One region of the Azospirillum aestuarii genome, then DNA from elsewhere that is predicted to be linked to it. Evidence: riboswitches for the same ligand, from Rfam matches in the RefSeq annotation. Region 1 holds a riboswitch; each other region holds the start of a gene.

Region 1 (5,231 bases):
CGCGCAGGCGGCGGCCGAGCTGGGTCCGCCCGAACAGCCATTGCTGCCCGGCGATCAGCAGCGCCGCGACGGCGATGATGGCCAGCGACTGCTCCGCCACCACCAGCCCGCCGAGGTCGAGCGTCCCTCCGCCCAGCAGCGGCGGTGCCGCCCGCGGCTCCGGACCGAACAGGACGGAGGCGCCGTTCTGCAGGATGATGCCCGCCGCGATGGTGCTGATGAAGACCGCCACCGGCGGGCGGCGGCGCAGCGGCAGATAGGCCGCCGCCGCCAGCAGCAGCCCCAGCCCGGCCATCAGCACCAGAACCACCGGCAGCAGGAGCAATCCGGGCAGCGGCAGATACCCCGGCAGATGCGGCGCCAGCGCCACGCCGAGCAGCCCGCCGGCCATCACGAGGTCGCCCTGCGCGAAATTCACCGCCGCGGTGGCGTTCAGCACCAGCACGAAGCCCAGCGCGACCAGCGCATAGGCCGCACCCAGGGCCAAGCCGTTGACGAGAAGTTGCAGGGTGATCAAGACCCCCTCACCTCACCACGCCGGTCACATTGTCGTACCGTTTGGCAATCGCCGGCACGCGCGAAGCGCCGTCGTAGCAGACGATCACGGCGGAGTGCGCCATGTTGCCCTTGCCGTCCGAGCGGTAGGTCATGGCGAGGCCCTGATGGGTCCCGGCGGACAGGGCCTTGCGCACCGCCTCCGCGTTCCCCGCGCCGGCCTGCACCGCCGCCAGCACCATGCGGATGCCGTCATACTGGCCGAGCGCGAAGGCGTCCGGCTCCGCGTTGAAGGCGGCGCGGTAGGCGGCGGTGAAGGCCTCCACCTCCGGGCTGCCGCCGGAGATCGGCGAGGCCGCCGTCTCGGCGCAGACGCCCTTCAGCTCGGCCGGTTCCAGCAGCGCCGCCGTGCTCGGCTGGTGCATGGCCGACCCGGCGACGATGGGCACCGCCACCCCGTTGGCAGCCGCCTGCCGGATGAACAGGGCGGTCGGGCCGGAATGCAGATGCAGCACCAGCACGTCGGGCTTGGCCGCCAGCGCCTTGGTCAGAACGGGCAGCAGATCCTTGGCGGCAGGGTCCACCCCCTCCTCGAACACCGGCTCGACGCCCAACGTCTTGAAGGCCTGCTCCAGATGAGCCTTGCCGCTCTGCCCGTAGGCGGTCGTCTGGTAGATCACCGCCGGGCGCTTCTTCCCCAATTCCTCCGTCACGTAGCGGGCGTGGGCCTCCTTGGTCACGGCGTCGCCGGGGAAGAAGCGGAAGACCCAGGGGTTGCCCTGCTCGGTGATGCTCGCCGTGCCCGACACGGTGACCAGCGGAATGCCGTAATCCTGGGCCAGCGGCAGCATCGCCAGCATCTGCGTGCCCAGCATGCTGGCCGCCACCGCCGTGACCGTGCCGCCCGCCGCGCGCTCCAGCGCCGTGACGGCGGCCTCCGGCGAGGTGCCGGTGTCGATCACTTCCGAGCGCACCGCGACATCCGCGGGTGCGTCCTTCAGCGCCAGGACGGCGCCGTTGCGCTGGCTCGTCCCCTCCAGCGACAGGAAGCCGGTCAGCGGCACCAGAACGGGGACCGAGGCCTCGCCCGCCCGCGCCACGCCCGGCAGGAGCGTCGCCGAGAAAACCGCCGAAAAGGCCGTTGCCGAGAGGATGGAAAGGAAGCGCCGCATGAATGTGTCTCCTCCTGCCCGGCGAAGAACCGCGCGAGGACGAGGAGGCCAGGGGTGTAGCGGCGGCACAGCCTCGAACGCTTGGCTCCCTTCGCTGGCATGACCCAGATCAGGTTCGATGGGTGTGGTCTCAGCCCGCCTTGCGGCAGGCACCCCAGCCGTTCGTGTGCACAGTGTGAGCCCCGCGCCCGGCTGTCAAGCGGCGGCCCGGCGCGTTTTCACAATTTCGCAACGCAACAGACACCGGAAAGTCGTGCTTCCCGTGGTTCCTTCCGCCGCCCCCGGCCCGCCCCGGACCGTGGCCCCAACCGGAAAGTCGTCACGAAGCATGCGGCCCATCCCGTCGCACAGCACCGTCACCCTTCACCCCTTCGCCACCGCGCAGGGCGGATGCGGGCTGCGCGCCGTCCTGTCGGGACGGATCGACCACGCCGCCCTGTCCGGCTTGACGCCCCTGCTCCGCCGTGTCGCGGACGCCCCGGCGCTGACCGTGCGCGTCGATCTGGGACGGGTGGACTTCCTCGATTCCTGCGGCATCGGCATTCTGCTGGCGCTCCGCAACGCGGTGCTCGACCGCAGAGGCGCCATCGCTTTCGAGAAGCATCCGCCGCGAATCCGCCGCGTGCTGGAGCGCAGCCGGATCATCGCGCTGACGGAAGCCCCGCCCTTCATGGATAGCGGCCTGGCGATCCCCGTCGCCGCCTGAACGGCACCCCGTCAGCCGCCGCGGCGCAGCGTTTCCCGGTACAGGATGTAGAGCCCGCTGGCGATGATGATCCCCGCCCCGGCCAGCACGGTGGGGGTCGGCACGTCGCCGAAGACCAGGAAGCCGAGCAGGGTCGCCCAGATCATCCCCGTGTACTCGAAGGGCGCCACCACCGCGGCGCGGCCCAGGCGGAAGGCCTGGGTCATCAGCACCTGCGCCGCCCCGCCCAGCGTGCCGACCAGAAGCATCAGTCCCAGGTCGAACCCGCCCGGCTGCACCCAGTCGGGGATCGCCGCCACACCGCTCACCACCGTGGTGGTCAGCAGCAGATAGACGACGATGGCCGTGTTGCTCTCCGTCCGCGACAGGCCGCGCACCGCGATCATCGCCAGCGCGTAGAAGAAGGCCGCGGCCACGCCGACGAAAATCGGCAGGAGCGGCGCGTCAGCCTCCGGGCGGGCCATCACCACCACCCCGCCAAAGCCGACCAGCACCGCCGCCCAGCGCCGCCAGCCCACCGGCTCGCCGAGCAGCGGCATGGACAGCGCCGTGATGAACAGCGGCCCGGCGAAGCTCAGCACATAGACCTCGGCCAGCGGCAGATGCTTGAAGGCGTAGAAGAAGCAGCCCATCGACAGCAGCCCGGCCAGCGAGCGGAAGACGTGGGCGAAGGGCCGCCGCGTGCGCATCCCGCCCCAGCCGCCGCGCGCCAGCGAAATGCCGCCGACCAGGACCAGCGCCACAAGCGAGCGCGCGAACATGAGCTGCGCCACCGGATAGCCGCCGCTCAGATATTTGATGAGCGTGTCCATGCCCGCGAACAGGAAGATGGCCAGCAGGAAGCAGCCGATGGCGCGGCGGGTGTCATCGTTGTGTTCGGCGGCGGGCAGAGCGGCGGCTTGGGTCATGATTGCACAGTATCTGAGCAACCCGGACCCTGCCCAGTGCCGCAACCGCAGATCTGGCCCGCGCGGCGGCACCCGGTGGAACGCCCACGTTTCACGCTTCGTCAATCGATGGTCCGGCGTTTGGCGAAGCGAACCCGGCCTTTCACGGATCGGCGCTGGCCCCGTCCGGTGCCTTGGACAGTCTTGCGGACATCCCCATCACCGCAAAGGTCTGCCATGCTCCTGCCGAAACCGATACCCCCTTCGATCCGCATCCTCGTCGGCTTCTCGCCCTGGATCGCCTTCGGACTTCTCCAGCCGGCGGGCCATTCGGCGGCCGCGCTGGCGGCGCTGCTGCTCAGCCTGACGCTCTGTGCGCATGACTGGCGGGGCGGTTCGCTGAAGGCGCCGGAACTGGTGGCCGCCGTCTTCTTCGCCCTGCTGCTCCTCATCGGACCGCTGGAGAGCATGGGGGTGACCGTCCATCTCGCGCTGGCCGGCATGGCCTTCGCCTCGATCGCGCTGGGCCGTCCCTTCACCCTGCCCTACGCCCGCGAGACGACACCACCCGGCCTGTGGCACCTGCCGCAGTTCGTCGCCGTCAACAAGGCGATCACCGCGCTGTGGGGATTGGTCTTCCTGGCCGGCGCCGCCGGCTTCGCCGTGGCGACGGAGGTCGGCATCGTCACCTCCGCCCTCGCCGCCCTGGCCGGCCTGCTGGGGAATCGCCGATTGCCGGACTGGCTGGTCAACCGGGCCGTCGCCCGCCGGCTGGCCGAGCGAGAGCCTCACCGCTGGCCGGCGCCCGCCGTCCTTGGACAAAAGGACGGCGTTGTCGTCGTGGGCGCCGGCATCGGCGGGCTGACCGCGGCGGCCCTGCTGGCGGAGGCCGGAGTCCGCGTCACCGTTCTGGAGGCGCACGACCGTCCGGGCGGCTTTTGCTCCTCCTGGGACCGCAGGGTGCGGCTGCGTGACGGGACGGTGGGGCGTTTCACCTTCGACGCCGGGGTGCACGACGTCAGCGGCACCCATCCGGATGGCCCGGTCGGGCATCTGCTGCGCACGGTCGGCGTGGCGGACCGCGTGCGCTGGCAGCCGGTGAGCCGCGGCATCGTCCGGAACGGTGCCCTTCAGCCGTTGCCCGGCGACGCCGCGGGGCTGGCCGCTCTGATCGCGCGGGAGCATCCCGGCAGCGCCGCCGGGGCCGCCGCCTTTCTGGAGGAGATGCGCGGGGTTTACCGCGACCTCTACCGCGGCTGCGCCGAGACCGGCCTTCCCCACATCCCGCGCAGCGTCGCGGCGATGCGCGCCTATCCGCTGGAGTGCCCGCAGGCCTTCCGCTGGCAGGACCGCGGCTTCTTGGAGATGCTGGAGCATTACGTGCCCGACCCCGGAGCCCGCGCCCTGCTGTCCAGCCTGACCGGCTACCTGTCCGACCGGCCGGAGCGGCTGGGCGCCACCCAGATGGCGCCGATCTTCGGCTACTTTTTCGACGGCGGCGCCTATCCGGAGGGCGGATCGCAGCGGCTTGCCGACGCTCTGGTCGAGGCGATCCATGCGAAGGGCGGCGAGGTCCGGCTGCGCACCTCCGTCCGCCGCATCCTGGTCGATGACGGCCGGGCCGCCGGGGTGGAAACCATGGACGGGGAGCGCATCGCCGCCGCCGCGGTGATTTCCAACGCCGACGCCCGGCGGACCCTGCTGGAACTGGTGGGGGAAGAGCATCTGCCCGCCGGTCGCGCGGACCAATATCGCGCGCTATGCCCCTCGACCTCCGCCTTCCTGGTCACGCTGGCGCTGGACTTCCGTCCCGAGCTGCCCGCCATGACTTTTCTGAGGGATGCAGGGATGGCACTGGCCCTTCCCTCCGCCCACGATGCCACCCTGGCGCCGCCGGGCTGCGCCTCGCTGACGCTGATGCGGCTGGACCCGGCGGGCGGCACCTGGGACCGCTCCGCCCCCGATTACCGC
Region 2 (5,231 bases), on a different contig from region 1:
GTGCAGGGCACGATTATCTTCTGCGCCGCCTTCTTCCTGCGCGCTCCGCAAAAGGATCAGGTCAAGGCCTCGACCAAGGTCCTGCAGTCCCGCCGTGACTACACGCTGAAGGAAGCGCTGCAGACGCCGGTGTTCTGGGTCATGATGCTCATGTTCATCTGCACCGTGTCGGGCGGTCTGATGGCGGTGGCTCAGCTCGGCGTGATCGCCCACGATCTGGGCGTGAAGGAAGCCCCGATCAGCCTGTTCGGCATCACCATGGCGGCTCTGCCCTTCGCGCTGATGCTCGACCGCGTGATGAACGGCATCTCCCGTCCGCTGTTCGGCTTCATCTCCGACCACATCGGCCGTGAAGCGACGATGTTCATCGCCTTCACCTTCGAAGGCATCGGCATCCTGATGCTCAGCCGCTTCGGCCACGACCCGATCATGTTCCTGATCCTGTCGGGCATGGTGTTCCTGGCCTGGGGCGAAGTGTACAGCCTGTTCAGCGCGACCTCGGCGGACACCTTCGGCACCAAGCACGCGGCGAAGATCTATGGCGTGCTGTACTGCGCCAAGGGCGTCGCGGCGCTGCTGGTCCCGCTGGGCAACCTGCTGATGGAAGCCACCGGCACCTGGGCGACCGTGCTCTACATCTGCGCCACCATGGACCTCATCGCGGCCTTCTGCGCCATCGCGGTCCTGCGGCCAATGCTGCGCCGGCACCATGCCCGAAACGCCGAACTCGCCGCCCAGCAGGGTACGGGGGGGCTGGCGGTGCAGACCGGCCACTGATCGGTCCGCACACTTTCGGTTCCATGCCTCGGATAAAGGCCGCCGCGCGCACCCCGCGCGGCGGCCTTTCTTCATTCCAGGAAGAAGGGGCGGTTGTGGCCTTCGCCGGACTGGTTGAAGCGGTCCGACGACCAGAGGCCGTCCGGCTGCTCGTCCTGCGGATCGGAATTCCACTCGTCGTCCTCCCGCATCAGCAGGGTCAGGCCGTGGCCCATAAGGCCGGCCAGGGCGACGAAGGCGATCATCTGGGATTCGAGCATGGGACGGGCTCCGGGCACTCGGGAGGGGCTTTGTTTCTTGTTGTGGTGCAGCATAGTGTGCCGGCTCAGGCTGCGCAATAGGATTTTGTATACCAGATAATGGATACCAGAATCGCGTCAATTGCATTGATGAGGCGGGATTCGCCGCGAATGGGCGTTGACGCGGGTGGGGCGGATCGTTCAGCATGGCGACGTTCCAAGGGGAGCCCCATAGCACGGGGCTGAGATGATGCCGTAAGGCGCCGAACCCTTTGAACCTGATCCGGGTCGTACCGGCGTAGGGACAGGAACAAATGGACCACGGTCACGCGCATCCCCATTGCGCACCCCTATTATGGGGACCGCTCCGGTCGTCCGTTCTGCCGCTCCGTCACACCCGGATCTCCAACGATCCTATGTGCGATGGAGATCCAAGCAGATGCCCGACTCTCTTCCCCCCGCCCCAAAGGACGCCACGCCGTCCGACCCTTTCACCGTGACGACCGGCCCGCTGCCGTCGTCCAGCAAGGTCCATGTGGCGGGGGAGCGCTTCCCCGATCTGCGCGTGGCCATGCGCGACATCCATGTCGGCGGCGGTGAGCCGCCGGTGCGCGTCTACGACACCTCCGGCCCTTACAGCGACCCCGCCGTGCAGACCGACATCCGCCGCGGTCTGGCGGAGCTGCGCCGTTCCTGGATCGAGGCGCGCGGCGACGTGGAGGTCTACGAGGGCCGCGAGGTCCGTCCGGAGGACGACGGGCTGCGCGTCGGCGAGGCGCGCGCCGTGCCCGTCTTCGACCGCGCCGGGCGCCGTCCGCTGCGCGGCAAGCCGGGCCGGGCGGTCACACAGATGGCCTATGCCCGCGCCGGCATCGTCACGCCGGAGATGGAGTACATCGCCGTCCGCGAGAATCTGGGCCGCCAGCGGCTGGCCGAGGCGGCGGCGAGGGACGGTGACGATTTCGGCGCCTCCATCCCCGATCACGTGACGCCGGAGTTCGTCCGCGACGAGGTGGCGCGCGGGCGGGCGATCATCCCGGCCAACATCAACCACCCCGAATCGGAGCCGATGATCATCGGCCGCAACTTCCTCACCAAGATCAACGCGAACATCGGCAACTCCGCCGTCGCCTCCTCGGTGGGGGAGGAGGTCGACAAGATGGTCTGGTCGACCCGCTGGGGGGCGGACACCGTGATGGACCTGTCCACCGGCCGCAACATCCACACCACGCGCGAGTGGATTCTGCGCAACAGCCCGGTCCCCATCGGCACCGTGCCGATCTATCAGGCGCTGGAGAAGGTCGGCGGCAAGGCCGAGGACCTGACCTGGGAGATCTTCCGCGACACGCTGATCGAGCAGGCGGAGCAGGGGGTGGACTATTTCACCATCCACGCCGGCATCCGTCTGGCGCACATCCCGCTGACCGCCAAGCGCACCACCGGCATCGTGTCGCGCGGCGGCTCGATCATGGCGAAATGGTGCCTGTCCCACCACCGCGAGAGCTTCCTCTACGAGCGGTTCGAGGAGATCTGCGAGATCATGAAGGCGTACGACGTCGCCTTCTCGCTGGGTGACGGCTTGCGCCCCGGCTCCATCGCCGACGCCAACGACGCCGCCCAGTTCGCCGAGCTGGAGACGCTGGGCGAGCTGACCAAGATCGCCTGGAAGCACGACGTGCAGGTGATGATCGAGGGGCCGGGCCACGTGCCCATGCACAAGATCAAGGCCAACGTCGACAAGCAGCTGGCGCTGTGCGGCGAGGCGCCCTTCTACACGCTCGGGCCGCTGACCACGGACATCGCGCCGGGCTACGACCACATCACCAGCGCCATCGGCGCCGCCATGATCGGCTGGTTCGGCACGGCGATGCTCTGCTACGTCACGCCGAAGGAACATCTGGGGCTGCCGGACCGCGACGACGTGAAGGTGGGCGTGGTCACCTACAAGATCGCCGCCCACGCCGCCGACCTCGCCAAGGGCCATCCCGGCGCCCAGGAACGCGACGACGCCCTGTCGCGCGCCCGCTTCGAGTTCCGCTGGCGCGACCAGTTCCACCTGTCGCTCGACCCGGAGACGGCGGAGCGCTTCCACGACCAGACCCTGCCGGCGGAGGGGGCGAAGGTCGCGCATTTCTGTTCGATGTGCGGGCCGAAGTTCTGCTCGATGAAGATCACGCAGGAGGTGCGGGAATACGCCAACTCCGGCATGGCCGAGATGTCGGAGAGCTTCCGCGCCAAGGGCGGAGAGATCTACCTGGAGGAGGGACAGGCGGCGGAGTAGCGGCTGAGTCGAAAAGGGGACGCCCTCGCGGGCGTCCCCTCGCTTCGGCTCCTTCCCCAGGCGGGGGAGGGGAAGAGAGCGTCAGGACATGGCCGTTACGCTTCGGCCGTCACGCTCCGGCCGCTGTGCGTGCCCAGCGACTCCGCCGCCATGCGGTTGCGCATCGGGCGCAGGACGAACAGCGCCAGCACGGCGGCCAGCGCGTTGACCCCGGCGGCCAGCAGGAAGACCGCGTGCCAGCTTCCCGTCGCGTCGGCGATGATGTTGGCGAAGGGGATCAGCAGCGCCGCCGTGCCCTTGGCGGTGTAGAGCAGCCCGGCGTTGCTCGCCGCGAACTTCGATCCGAAGGTGTCGGCGCAGCAGGCCGGGAACAGGCTGTAGATCTCGCCCCAGGCGAAGAAGACCAGACCGGTCAGCAGCACGAACGCCACCGGGTCGCGGCCGTAGAGGCTGAGCGCGACGATGCCCACCGCCTCGATGGCGAAGGCGATGAACATGGTGTTCTCGCGCCCGATGTGGTCGGACACCCAGCCGAAGAAAGGGCGCGTCAGCCCGTTCAGCACCCGGTCGATGGACAGGGCGAAGGTCAGGGCGGGCAGGGTCAGGCCGAGGATGCTGACCGGCGCATGGGCCAGCCCGAAATCCTGGGCGATCGGGCCGAGTTGCGCCGTCGCCATCAGCCCGCCGCCGGCCACCATCACGAACATGGCGTACATGACCCAGAAGACCGGGGTGCGGACCATCTGGCTCGGCGTGTACTGCCGCTGCGCGGGCGGGGCGGCGTATCCGCCGCGGGTGAGGGGAGCGGAGGGCGGCGCCACCAGCAGCCAGGCGAGCGCGAAGACGACCAGACCCTGGCCCAGCCCGAAGGCCATGAAGGTCGCCTCGTAGCCCGAGGTCTCGATCATCGTGGCGATGGGCACCACCGTCAGGGCGGAGCCGGCGCCGAAGCCCGCCGCGGTGATCCCGGCGGCCAGACCGCGACGGTCGGGAAACCACTTCAGCGCGTTGCCGACGCAGGTGCCGTAGACCGCGCCCGCCCCGATGCCGCCGATGGCCGCCGCGACGTAGAGCAGCAGCAACGAATCGGCCACCGCGTTCAACGCCCAGGAGGCGGCGCAAAGCACCGAGCCGAACAGCACGACGATCCGCGGGCCGAAGCGGTCCACGAACCAGCCCTCGACGGGCACCAGCCATGTTTCGGTGACGATGAAGATGGTGAAGGCTACCTGGATGGCCGCACGGCCCCAGCCATGTTTGTCGTCGATGGGTTCGACGAAGAGGGTCCACCCGTACTGGAGATTGGCGATCATCGACATGCAGATGACGCCGGCAAGCAACTGCATCCAACGCCCGCCGACAGGCAGGGCGCTTTGCGCACCGGTTTGGCGCATATGGTTCCTCCCGGATGGTCCGCGATCTCGTTCTTGTCCTGGCGCGCGCGGGGTGCGTTCGGTGCCCGACCGCTTCGCTTTATCCTTCGAACGGGGCAGCCCGGTTGCATGCTGTTGGCATGCCAGACGCCGTATTCGTGATGCCTTGACGGTGAGTGTGGCGGATAATCCGTGGAGTCATCAACAAATTTTCGTGAGCGAGCGCCGCCCTGGCCATAAGTGATATATTAAATCGGCTGGCGGCGCCCCGCCGATTACACGACCAGAACGGCCCGGAAGTCGTTGACGTTGGTCAGGGTCGGCCCGGTCACCAGCAGGTCGCCAAGCGCGCTGAAGAAGCTGTAGCCGTCGTTGTCGGCCAGCCTCTCCTTGGCGTTGACGCCGGCCTCGGCGGCGCGGGCCAGCGTGTCGGGGCCGAGCAGGGCGCCCGCATTGTCCTCCGTCCCGTCGATCCCGTCGGTGTCGGCGGCCAGCGCGTGAACTCCGGCCATCCCGTCCAGCGCCACGGTCAGCGCCAGCAGGAACTCGGCGTTGCGCCCG
Region 3 (5,231 bases), on a different contig from region 1:
CGCTGTCCCGGCCCGTGATAGGTGAACTGCCCGCCGCGCCCGGCCTGATAGACGGGGAAGCGGCCCGGCTCCAGCAGGTCCTCCTCCCGCGCGCTGGTGCCGGCGGTGTAGAGGGGGGGATGTTCGAGCAGCCAGACCAGCTCCGGCGCGGTGCCGGCGCGGATGGCCTCCACGCGCGCTTCCATCTCGGCCAGAGCGTCGGGGTAGGGGACGGGCGTGTCGCTGATGCGCCACTCCACCGCCCGCGCCGGGACGGCATCGGCGGCGAAAACGGGATCGGCGGAGGGCGGAACGGGGGCGGTGAGGTCGGTCATGCCGACGTTATGAACTTTCTTTGGCAAAAACGCGAGACGCCGCTTGATCGGGCGTTGGGGATCTGCTATTCCCCCGCTCCACCCGATGAGGGGAGCACTTCCCTCCTCGGTTCTACCAGCCTTGTGCGGTCGTGGCGGAATTGGTAGACGCGCAGCGTTGAGGTCGCTGTGGCAGAAATGTCGTGGAAGTTCGAGTCTTCTCGACCGCACCATCCCCCTTGAAGCGGGGGATCAGGCAACAAACGAAAAGCCCGCCGGTCCATCGGACCACAGCGGGCTTTTTCGTTTTCAGACTTTGGCTTTCCGACTTTGGATTTCGGGCTGCCCCGATCCGGACAGCGCTTTCAGGGTCTGCCCTCTTCAGCGGAATTCCACATACTGGTCGAGCGCCACGCGGCGCATGGTCTGAACAATGTAGGGTTGCGCATTGTGCACCGTCACCAGCCCCTTCGCATCGCGGCAGCGGTTGGCCAGGACGAACAGCATGCCGATCGCCGCAGAATCCAGGAACGTCATGTAACGCAGGTCCAGCCGCACCTCGGGCCGCGCGCCGATGTCCCAGTCCGCCAGCAGATCGTGGAACTTCCGGCTGTCGTCATAGGTGAAACGCCCCGACAGCATGATCCCTTCCTGACCGTCGATGTCGGTGTAGGCGTACTCCATCGTCACATCCGTTGGCCGGTGGTGTCTGTTTTTCGCTGTCCGCGCGGGCCGAAAAGCCCCGTTGGCATTATGGGTGCACGAATTGCGCAGCCCACGCAAGCATTGCGCGAAAGGCCGGAGGCCCGGGAACGGCCCGCCGGGCTGGACAAAGCGGTGTCGCACCTATATTCGGTGGGCGCCCCGGCGTGAACCCGCAGGGGCTCTCCACCAACCCGCAAACGCCGGTGCGCCATGGTCGGCCGATCGCAGGACCATGCCGTCACGCCGCATTGCCATCGTACAGGGAGGGTGCCGCCATGCACACCGACCGCCAGGAACCGGAACGTATCCAGGACGATGTGCCGCACCCGGCCGAACGCCCCGACCCGCCCCGCGAGGACGGCGAGGAGGAGCGCGCCTATGGTGTTGAGCCGGAGTTCGTGGAGGAGATCGTCGAACGTCTGCACGCCGGACGGCGCGACGATCTGCGCGCGGAACTGGACAAGCTTCATCCCGCCGACATCGCCGACCTGATCGAGCAGCTCGGCCACGACGACCGGGAGGCGCTGGTCGGCGTCCTGCGTCCCGACTTCGACGGCGAGGTGCTGAGCTATCTCAACCCCGATCTCCGCGAAGAGATCGTCGAGCTGTTCGAGCCGAAGGAACTGGCCGCCGCCGTCGCGGAGCTGGACACCGACGACGCCGTCGACGTCATCGAGGACCTGGACGAGGACACCCGGCGCGAGGTGCTGGAGAATCTGCCGGCGGCCGACCGCGCGCTGGTCCAGGAGAACCTGACCTACGACGAATACACCGCCGGCCGCCTGATGCAGCGCGATCTGGTGGCGGTGCCCCAGTTCTGGACGGTGGGCAAGACCATCGACTATGTCCGCGCCGCCACCGACGAGTTGCCGGAGGACTTCTACGACATCTTCGTTGTCGATCCGATGCACCGGGTGGTCGGCGCGGTGCCGCTGTCGCGCCTGCTGCGCCAGAAGCGGTCGGTCCGCATCGCCGATCTGGTGACGGAGGAGGTGGACACCATCCCCGCCACCATGGACCAGGAGGAGGTGGCGAACCTGTTCCGCCAATACGCCCTGGTCTCCGCTCCCGTGGTGGACGCCGGCGGGCGGCTGATCGGCGTCATCACCGTCGACGATGTGGTCCACATCATCGACGAGGAGGCCGAGGACGACATCGGCAAGCTGGGCGGCGTCGGCGACACCTCCATCTACCGCTCGGTGCTGGAAACCTCGCGCTCGCGCATTTCCTGGCTGGGGCTGAACCTGTTCACCGCCTTCGCGGCGGCGGGCGTCATTTCGCTGTTCGAGGCGACCATCGAACAGATCGTGGCGCTGGCCGTGCTGATGCCGATCACTGCCTCGATGGGTGGCAACGCCGGGACCCAGACGCTGACCGTGGCGGTGCGCGCCCTGGCGACGCGCGAGCTGTCGTCCTCCAACGCCCCCCGCGTGGTGGGTAAGGAGGTTCTGGTCGGGCTGCTCAACGGCGCCGTCTTCGCCACGCTGGTGGGGGCCATCGCCGCGACGTGGTTCGAGCCGATGATCGGTCTGGTCATCGGCTGCGCCATGGTCATCAACCTGTTCGTCGCCGGGCTGTGCGGGGTCCTGATTCCCATCGGGCTGGACCGGCTGGGCGTCGATCCGGCGGTGGCGAGTTCGGTCTTCCTGACCACCATGACCGACGTCATCGGATTTCTGTCCTTCCTGGGGCTGGCGTCGCTTTTGTTGTTGTGACCAACGAAAAGGGGCTTGCCAAAGGCGGCCCTCTTCCGGATGATCCGGGCATTGGCTGGGGTGCCGTGCGGGATGCGCTCGCGCGGCTGAGATCACACCCATCGAACCTGTCTGGATAATGCCAGCGAAGGGAGCCGCCGCATGGTATCCGCGCCCTTATTTCATTCCGATTCCGCAAAACCCACCGTCGCCGTGATCGGCGCCGGGGTGATCGGCCTGTCCATCGCCTGGAGGCTGGCCGCCGCCGGCTGCCGGGTCGAGGTCTTCGACCGTGGTGCCGCCGGCCGGGGCGCCAGCCACGCCGCGGGCGGCATGCTCGCCGCCTGTGTGGAGACCGAACCCGGCGAAGAGAGCCTTCTTCCGCTGACCCGCGCATCGCAGGACCTGTGGCCCGCCTTCGCGGCGGAACTGGAGGCCGCCTCCGGCATGGCGGTGGACCTGCGCGGCGAAGGCACGATGGTCATCGCGCTGAACGCCGACGACGCGGCCAAGGTGCGCTTCCTGCACGAGTTCCAGACCAGGCTCGGCCTGCCGGTGGAATGGCTGAGCGGGGCGGAGGTGCGGCGGCGCGAGCCCTATCTCCAGCCGGGCGTGGCCGGCGCGCTGTTCTGCGCCGGCGACCATCAGGTGGACAACCGCAAGGTTGCCGCCGCCCTGCACACCGCCGCTTTGCGGGCCGGTGCCGCGATCCATGAATATGCCGAGGTCAGCCGCATCGAGGTCCGCGGCGGCCGCGCCGTCGGCGTCCAGGTCGGCGACCGTCTGGTCGAGGCGGACCGGGTGATTCTGGCCGCCGGGGCGTGGTCGGGCTGGATCGACGGGCTGTCTCCGGCGGTGCGTCCGCCTGTGCGCCCGGTGAAGGGCCAGATGCTTTGCCTGCGCATGGACGCCCGACTGCCGCTGCTGCGCCATGTGGTGTGGACTCCCGGCACCTATCTGATCCCGCGGCTGGACGGGCGGCTGCTGGTCGGCGCCACGACGGAGGAGCGCGGCTTCGACGACCGGCTGACCGCCGGGGCCCAGTTCGCTCTGCTGGAAGGGGCGTGGCGCGCCCTGCCGGGCATCGCCGAACTGCCCATCGAGGAAGCATGGGCCGGCTTCCGCCCCGGCACCCGCGACGACGCCCCGATCCTCGGTCTCTCGGAGGTGGAGGGATTGGTCTATGCCACCGGACATCACCGCAACGGCATCCTGCTGACCCCTATCACCGCGAATTCGGTGGCGCGGCTGGTGCTGACCGGGGAGACCGATCCGGTGATCCGTCCCTTCGCGCTCGACCGCTTCCCGCAGCCAAAGGGAGCCGCGGCATGAGCGCTTGCATCCGCGTGAACGGGCGGGAGGAGGATCTCGCCGCCCCCACTGTCGCCGCCCTGCTGGCCGGGCGGGGAATCGTCGCGGGGACGCGCGGGGTCGCCGTCGCCCTGAACGGCGCCGTCCTGCCGTCCCGCCGCTGGGACGAGACGCCCCTGTCCGCGGGCGACGCCCTGGAGATCATCCGCCCCGTGCAGGGCGGCTGACCTCACGCCCGCCGGAGAGCGGGCCGCACCATCGAGGAAAAGCCCATGAACGACACGCTCACCATAGCGGGCCGTGAGTTCCGCTCGCGCCTGTTTCTCGGCACCGCCGGCTACCCGAACCAGCAGGTGATGCTGGATGCGCTGGAGGCCAGCGACAGCGACTTGGTCACGCTGGCCATCCGGCGCATCAGCCTGGACGGCTATTCGGAAAGCCTCGTCGACGTCATCGGCGACCGCGCCGGGCTGCTGCCCAACACCGCCGGCTGCCTGACCGCCAAGGAGGCGGTGCTGACCGCGCAGCTCGCCCGCGAGGCGCTGGGCGTGGACTGGATCAAGCTGGAGGTCATCGGCGACCGCGAACTGCTCTACCCCGACGTCGAGGAACTGCTGCGCGCGACCGTGGAGCTGGTGGCCGACGGTTTCACAGTTCTGCCCTATTGCAACGACGATCCGGTGACCTGCCGCAAGCTCGCCGATCTGGGCGCGGCGGCGGTGATGCCGCTGGGGGCCTTCATCGGCTCGGGGTTGGGCATCCGCAACCCGCATGCCATCGAGACGATCTGCGCGCGCAGCCCGGTGCCGGTGGTCCTGGACGCCGGAATCGGCACGGCGTCGGACGCCGCCCTGGCGATGGAGCTGGGCTGCGCCGCCGTCCTGCTGAACACCGCCGTGTCGAAGGCGCGCGATCCGGTGCGCATGGCGGCGGCGATGCGCGATGCGGTCGCGGCGGGGCGGGCGGCCCGTCTGGCCGGGCGCATGCCGAAACGCGGCTTCGCGGAGGCGTCGAGCCCGCAGCTCGGCTTGATCGGAACGTAAGGCTGGCGCAGGGTAAGGGCCGTCCGAAAACGATCAGAGAGACCCGAGACGTGCCCAAGACCTTCGAACCGCGCGATCCGGACTGGGAGGCGCGCTGCCGCGCCGGCTTCGAACGCCAGCCGATCTGCAAGACGCTGGGGATCGAGCTGACGCGGCTGGAGCCCGGCTTCTGCGAGATGCGCCTG
Region 4 (5,231 bases), on a different contig from region 1:
GTCGTTCAGCTCCACGGAATGCCAACGGTAACCGGGGCGGTTGAAGAGGTCGCTGCCTTCCGCCAGGAAGCGGGGCACGTCGATGCCGTCGAGGATGTCCTCGCGGTTCAGCTCCTGGTGCGAGAAGCTCCGGATCTTGTGCCGGATGGCGGCGTCGTCGCCGATGTAGGAAAAATGCCAGCCCGCGTGGGGCAGGATGTCCACGTAGGCGGGCCGGGTCTCGGGGGTGTAGCGGTCCAGCGTGCCGCGGCTTTCGCGGATCTGTTGCGGCGTGGTCATCCGGGCCATCAGCCCGCGGACGGCGACGGGGAAGACCGAGAAGTTCTCGCCCTCCACGTTCATGAAATTGACCTTGAAGTAGAACAGCGGCACGCGGAACCCCGCGATCATCGCCGGGCTGTCGCGCAGCGACGCGACCGAGCGGGCGCGCAAGATCTCGTCCACGTCGGAGACGACGACGAGGTCGTCCGACTCCACCTTGTCCAGCCCGAGCGCGATGGCGTTGCGCTGCGCCCGCTCGCGCACCCAGGGATTGTCGGTCTCCGGGAAATCCGGGGCGACGATCAGCTTCACCTTGTCCAGGAAAGGCAGGAAGCGGTCGCGCTCCTCCATGAAGTGCAGCGGCTTCGGCGCGCCGGTGAACGTCTGCTTGGCCTCGACGATCACGAACTGGTCGACCGTGTCGTACAGCTCGCGGAAGCGCAGCTCCAGAAGGTCGAGCTCGTTGTGGAAGGTGAAGCAGTCGTAGATCTTCGGCTGGCGGCGCTGCGGTGACGCCACCGCCGGCCAGCGCGACCCCGGCCCCGCCGTCGTCTGCACGGCATCGGCCAGGGCCAGCACATAGTCCCGCTGCACGCCGGTCGTCCATTCGGTGATCTGGGACCGCAGGAATGTCTCGTCCCGCCGTGCCACCAGCTTGCGGACCATGGAGGCGAAGGGAGCCTTGCGTCCGGACAGCGCGAGGCTGGTCATCAGGTCTGTGTATTCCCGCCGGTCCAGAAGCGGGCCGTCCATGACCTCGATCCGTTCCTCCAGCGCGCGGTCCCCCAGCACTTTGCCGAAGTTGAACAGGCCGTGGAAGCCGAAGGCCGGTCTCGGCACCGGTGTCCGTTCGAAGGCGAAGCGGTCGGCCATGGCCTCCGGGGCGAAGCGGATGCCGGCCTTTTCCAGCGCCGGGCGCTCGGTCCGGCAAATCACGTGGTCCTCGGGGATGCCGGCTTCGAAGGGCAGGTCGCGCAGCCGGTCGAGCAGGGCGGCGGAGCGCAGGGAGAAGCCACCGTTCCCCACCGTCATGCCGTCCTCGTACCAGCCCCAGCGGGCGCCGATGTAGTCGAAGGCGCGGAACTCCTCCGTCCAGGCCTGCGGATCGGCGACGAAGCCGTCCCACTGGGCGATCAGGACATGGCCCGTCGTCACGAGCCGGCGCAGGCGGACGTTGATCGTGTCCGAATAGTCGTCGATGTCGTGGATCGGGGCGATGCGGTGGAAATCGACGCCGGGGATCTTCGGATCGCGGTCGGAGAGCAGCAGCACCCTGGAGAAGCGGCAGGCGGCGATGCTGTCCCGGATAGCCATCTCGACCAGGGCGTGGTTCGCCGTGTCGGCGAACACCAGCGTGCAGTCCTCGATCCTCACCATGCCGTTCCCCATTCTGCCGCCGGCGTCAGCCGCCCGCGGGCGCGGATCGTATCACGGCGGTTGTGGGGCTGCCACGGGCGGAGCGCCGGTCATCCTTGACGGGCGGGGGCCGGTCCCTTAGCTTGCGAATGTTCCCTGGGGGGCCTCGCTAGGAGGCTGAGACTCCGCCGGTCCGGCGCTTTCATCCGGACAACGCGGTGACCCATCGAACCTGATCCGGGTCATACCGGCGTAGGGACGGGACTGAAGGGCGGCACGGCGTACCCCCATTCCATCCAGACACCGCTTGCTCCGGCAACAGTTTGTTGGCGTTGCAAAAGGTGTGCGGACGTGACCGAAGCCCGACTTGTCGAAGAGCTGCTGGCCTTCATCGCCGCCGGAGAGGCGGACGAGGAGGCGTTCAACCGCATGGCGCTGGCCGTCTTCGCCCACCAGTTCGAGACCAACGCCCCCTACCGCCGCTTCGCCACCCAGCGGGCGCGCACCCTGCGCACGGTGAAGAGCTGGCGCGACGTGCCCGCCGTGCCGATCAGCGCCTTCAAGGACCTGACGCTGAGTGGACGGCCGCCGGAGGAATGCCCGCACGTCTTCATGACCAGCGGCACGACCAAGGGCGTGCGGGGCAAGAGCCACCATCCGACGCTGGCGGTCTACGACCGCTCCATGACCGTCAATTTCCGCCGCCGTTTCATGGCGGGCTATGACCGGCTGCGCATGGGCATCCTGTTCCCGACCGAGCAGGCAATGCCCAACTCCTCGCTCGCCCATTATCTGGCGCTGGCCAAGAGCGAATTCGGGATGGCGGAGAGCCGCTACTTCGTGTCCGACGCCGGGCTGGACGTGGACGGGGCCATCGAGGCGCTGTCGCGGGCGGAGGCGACCGGCGAACCCTATGCCCTGCTGGGGGCGAGCTTCAGCGTCGTGCATCTGATGGACGCGCTGGCCGAGCAGGGGCGGAGCTTCGCCCTGCCGGCGGGCAGCCGCATCCTCGACACCGGCGGCTTCAAGGGCCAGTCGCGGGAGATGGCGGCGGAGGAGTTCTACGGCCGCCTGTCCGCGACCTTCGGCGTGCCGCGCCGCCTGTGCATCAACATGTACGGCATGACGGAGCTGAGCACCCAGTTCTACGACGACGGCAACGAGGTGTGCCCGTCGGTGAAGTCCGGACCGCACTGGATACGCAGCCGGGTCATCAACCCGCTGACCGGGCAGGAGGTGCCGCGCGGCAGCGTCGGCGTGCTGGTCCATCACGATCTGGCCCATTTCAACTGCGCGTCGGCCATCCTGACCGAGGACGCCGGGGTTGAGGTGGACGGCGGCTTCCAGCTTCTCGGCCGGGCCGACGGGGCGGATGCCAAGGGCTGCTCCATGGCGGTCGAGGACTTCCTCAAAGCGGCGCGGGCGACTTGATGGAGCGGGCCGGGCATCTGCCGGGGCTGTCCGCCGACGCGGTGGACTGGCGGACGCTGACCTTCCGGCGCGGCGCCGAGACGCTCGACGTGGCGGTGCCGGTGCTGAGCGAGGCGCAGATCGCTGAATTGGCAACGCGGGTGCGGACCAACGCGCGGACTTACTTGAGAAGCCGCACCGTCGCGGAGATCGCCGCCACCATCGACCGCGCCGTCGCCCGGCTGCTCGACCGCGACGACCCGTGGCGGCGGAAGGCGGAACGGCTGCTGCCGCTGGTCACCGGCTACGACGCCGAGATGGTCCGGTTGGGGCTGACCGGCTATCTGAAGACCTTCCGCGGGCCGGAGCTGCGGAAATTCGTCGCGGAGGATTTCGCCAACCCGGCGGTGCTCGACGATTTCCAGCCGATGCCCAAGGGCGGCTTCGCCCGCGCCTTCGGGCCGGAGCTTCTGCTGCATGTCTGGGCGGGCAACGTGCCGGGCCTGCCGTTGTGGAGCCTGATCTCTGGCCTGCTGGTGAAGGCCGGCACGGTCGGCAAGCTGCCGAGCGCCGAGCCGCTGTTCGCCGGATGGTTCGCCCAGATCCTGGCGGAGATCGACCCGGAACTGGCCGACTGCATCGCCATCGTCTGGTGGAAGGGTGGCGACGCGGCGGCGGAACGGGCGTGGCTGACCCGCGCCGACACGGTGGTCGCCTATGGCGGAAACGACGCGCTGGAGGCCATCCGGGCGCGGGTGCCGATCACCACGCGCTTCCTGCCCTACGGGCACAAGATCAGTTTCGGCATGGTCGCCCGCTCCGCGCTCGACGCCGGGAAGGCGGGGGCGGTGGCGCGGCAGGCGGCCTACGACGTGGCGCGCTACGACCAGCAGGGCTGCTACTCGCCGCAGACCGTGTTCGTGGAGCGCGGCGGGCGGGTGTCGCCGCGCGAGTTCGCCGGCTATCTGGCGCACGAACTGGACGCCCTCGGCAGCAAGTTCCCGCGCCGCCCCCTGTCGATGGGCGAGGCGGGCAGCGTCGCGTCCTGGCGCAACGCGGAGGAGACGAAGGGCTTTGCCGACCCCAGCCGCGCCCTGCTGGGCGATCCGGCGGGAAGCTGGGCGGTCGCCTACACCGACGCGGCGGACGGCCTGAGCCCTTGCGGGCTGAACCGCACGGTGACGGTGGTGGCGGTGGACCGGCTGGCCGAGGCGGTGCCGGGGCTGGCGCCCCACCGCGCCTTCCTCCAGACCGTGGGCATCGCCGCCGCACCGGAGGAGCTGTTCGCGTTGGCCGGGGCGCTGGGGGCGGTCGGGGTGACGCGCCTCTGCGCGCTGGGGCGGATGACCGCGCCAGAGGCGGGCTGGCACCATGACGGGCGGTTCAACCTGCTGGACCTCGTGACCATGACCGAGATCGAAGGCTCGGCGGAACGGGCGGCGGACACCTTCGCCCCCTACACGGATTGAGGCGCCCGGCCATGAGCTTCGTCAGCATCGAACAGGCCGGCTACGGCGTCCCGAGCGGCGGCACCATCCTGGACCGCATCGACTGGACCATCGGGGAGGGCGAGTTCCACGCGCTGGTCGGGCGCAGCGGTTGCGGCAAGACGACCCTGCTGAAGCTGGTCGCCGGGCTGCTCGCCCCCTCGACCGGAACCGTCCGCATCCAGGGGGAGCCGGTGCGGGGGCCGGGCGCCCAGGTCGGCTTCGTCTTCCAGGCGCCGACGCTGCTGGACTGGCGGACGGTGCTCGACAACCTGCTGCTTCCGGTGTCGCTGACGCGCCGTCCGCAGCCGGCGGACCGCCGCAAGGCGGAGGAGCTGCTGGACCTCGTCGGCCTGACCGGACTCGAAGGGCGCTTCCCCAGCCAATTGTCGGGCGGGCAGCAGAGCCGCGTCGCGCTGGCCCGCGCGCTGGTCACCGAGCCGCCGCTGCTCCTGCTTGACGAGCCCTTCGCCGCGCTCGACGCCATCACGCGGGAGGAGTTGCAGGACGACCTGCTGAAGCTCTGCGCCCGGCACCGCACCACCGTGCTGTTCGTCACCCACGACATCGCGGAGGCGGTCTATCTGGCCGACCGGGTGGCGGTGATGGAGGGCGGGCACCTGCGCCACGCCCTGCCGGTGCCGCTGGCCCGCCCGCGCGGGCGCGACGTCCGCTACAGCCCGCGCTTCAACGCCCTGTGCCTTGAGCTTCGCCGCG

Evidence for each region. Region 1 has a riboswitch for thiamine pyrophosphate ahead of JJL56_RS14445 (ABC transporter substrate-binding protein). Riboswitches for the same ligand answer to the same signal wherever they lie in the genome.
Region 2: it holds a riboswitch for thiamine pyrophosphate, as region 1 does, so the genes downstream of both, thiC (phosphomethylpyrimidine synthase ThiC) here and JJL56_RS14445 (ABC transporter substrate-binding protein) in region 1, are expected to answer to the same signal.
Region 3: it holds a riboswitch for thiamine pyrophosphate, as region 1 does, so the genes downstream of both, thiO (glycine oxidase ThiO) here and JJL56_RS14445 (ABC transporter substrate-binding protein) in region 1, are expected to answer to the same signal.
Region 4: it holds a riboswitch for thiamine pyrophosphate, as region 1 does, so the genes downstream of both, JJL56_RS16210 (LuxE/PaaK family acyltransferase) here and JJL56_RS14445 (ABC transporter substrate-binding protein) in region 1, are expected to answer to the same signal.

The regions. Positions count from the first base shown of each region.
Region 1 is NZ_JAEPIV010000006.1:170,143-175,373, forward strand. Features, by position in the region: gene JJL56_RS14440 (branched-chain amino acid ABC transporter permease) at 1-517, opposite strand, end outside; gene JJL56_RS14445 (ABC transporter substrate-binding protein) at 525-1,667, opposite strand; TPP riboswitch at 1,737-1,834, opposite strand; gene JJL56_RS14450 (STAS domain-containing protein) at 1,996-2,373, shown strand; gene JJL56_RS14455 (DMT family transporter) at 2,385-3,281, opposite strand; gene JJL56_RS14460 (phytoene desaturase family protein) at 3,498-5,231, shown strand, end outside.
Region 2 is NZ_JAEPIV010000009.1:7,110-12,340, forward strand. Features, by position in the region: partial or broken gene oxlT (oxalate/formate MFS antiporter) at 1-777, shown strand, start outside; gene JJL56_RS16840 (hypothetical protein) at 849-1,037, opposite strand; TPP riboswitch at 1,227-1,339, shown strand; gene thiC (phosphomethylpyrimidine synthase ThiC) at 1,456-3,297, shown strand; gene oxlT (oxalate/formate MFS antiporter) at 3,393-4,691, opposite strand; gene JJL56_RS16855 (glycerate kinase type-2 family protein) at 4,946-5,231, opposite strand, start outside.
Region 3 is NZ_JAEPIV010000021.1:9,945-15,175, forward strand. Features, by position in the region: gene lipB (lipoyl(octanoyl) transferase LipB) at 1-314, opposite strand, end outside; tRNA gene JJL56_RS25015 (tRNA-Leu) at 440-526, shown strand; gene JJL56_RS25020 (STAS domain-containing protein) at 675-977, opposite strand; gene mgtE (magnesium transporter) at 1,274-2,713, shown strand; TPP riboswitch at 2,760-2,863, shown strand; gene thiO (glycine oxidase ThiO) at 2,906-4,024, shown strand; gene thiS (sulfur carrier protein ThiS) at 4,021-4,230, shown strand; gene thiG (thiazole synthase) at 4,276-5,046, shown strand; gene JJL56_RS25045 (PaaI family thioesterase) at 5,097-5,231, shown strand, end outside.
Region 4 is NZ_JAEPIV010000008.1:84,878-90,108, forward strand. Features, by position in the region: gene JJL56_RS16205 (DUF5672 family protein) at 1-1,638, opposite strand, end outside; TPP riboswitch at 1,765-1,894, shown strand; gene JJL56_RS16210 (LuxE/PaaK family acyltransferase) at 1,969-3,048, shown strand; gene JJL56_RS16215 (acyl-CoA reductase) at 3,048-4,496, shown strand; gene JJL56_RS16220 (ABC transporter ATP-binding protein) at 4,508-5,231, shown strand, end outside.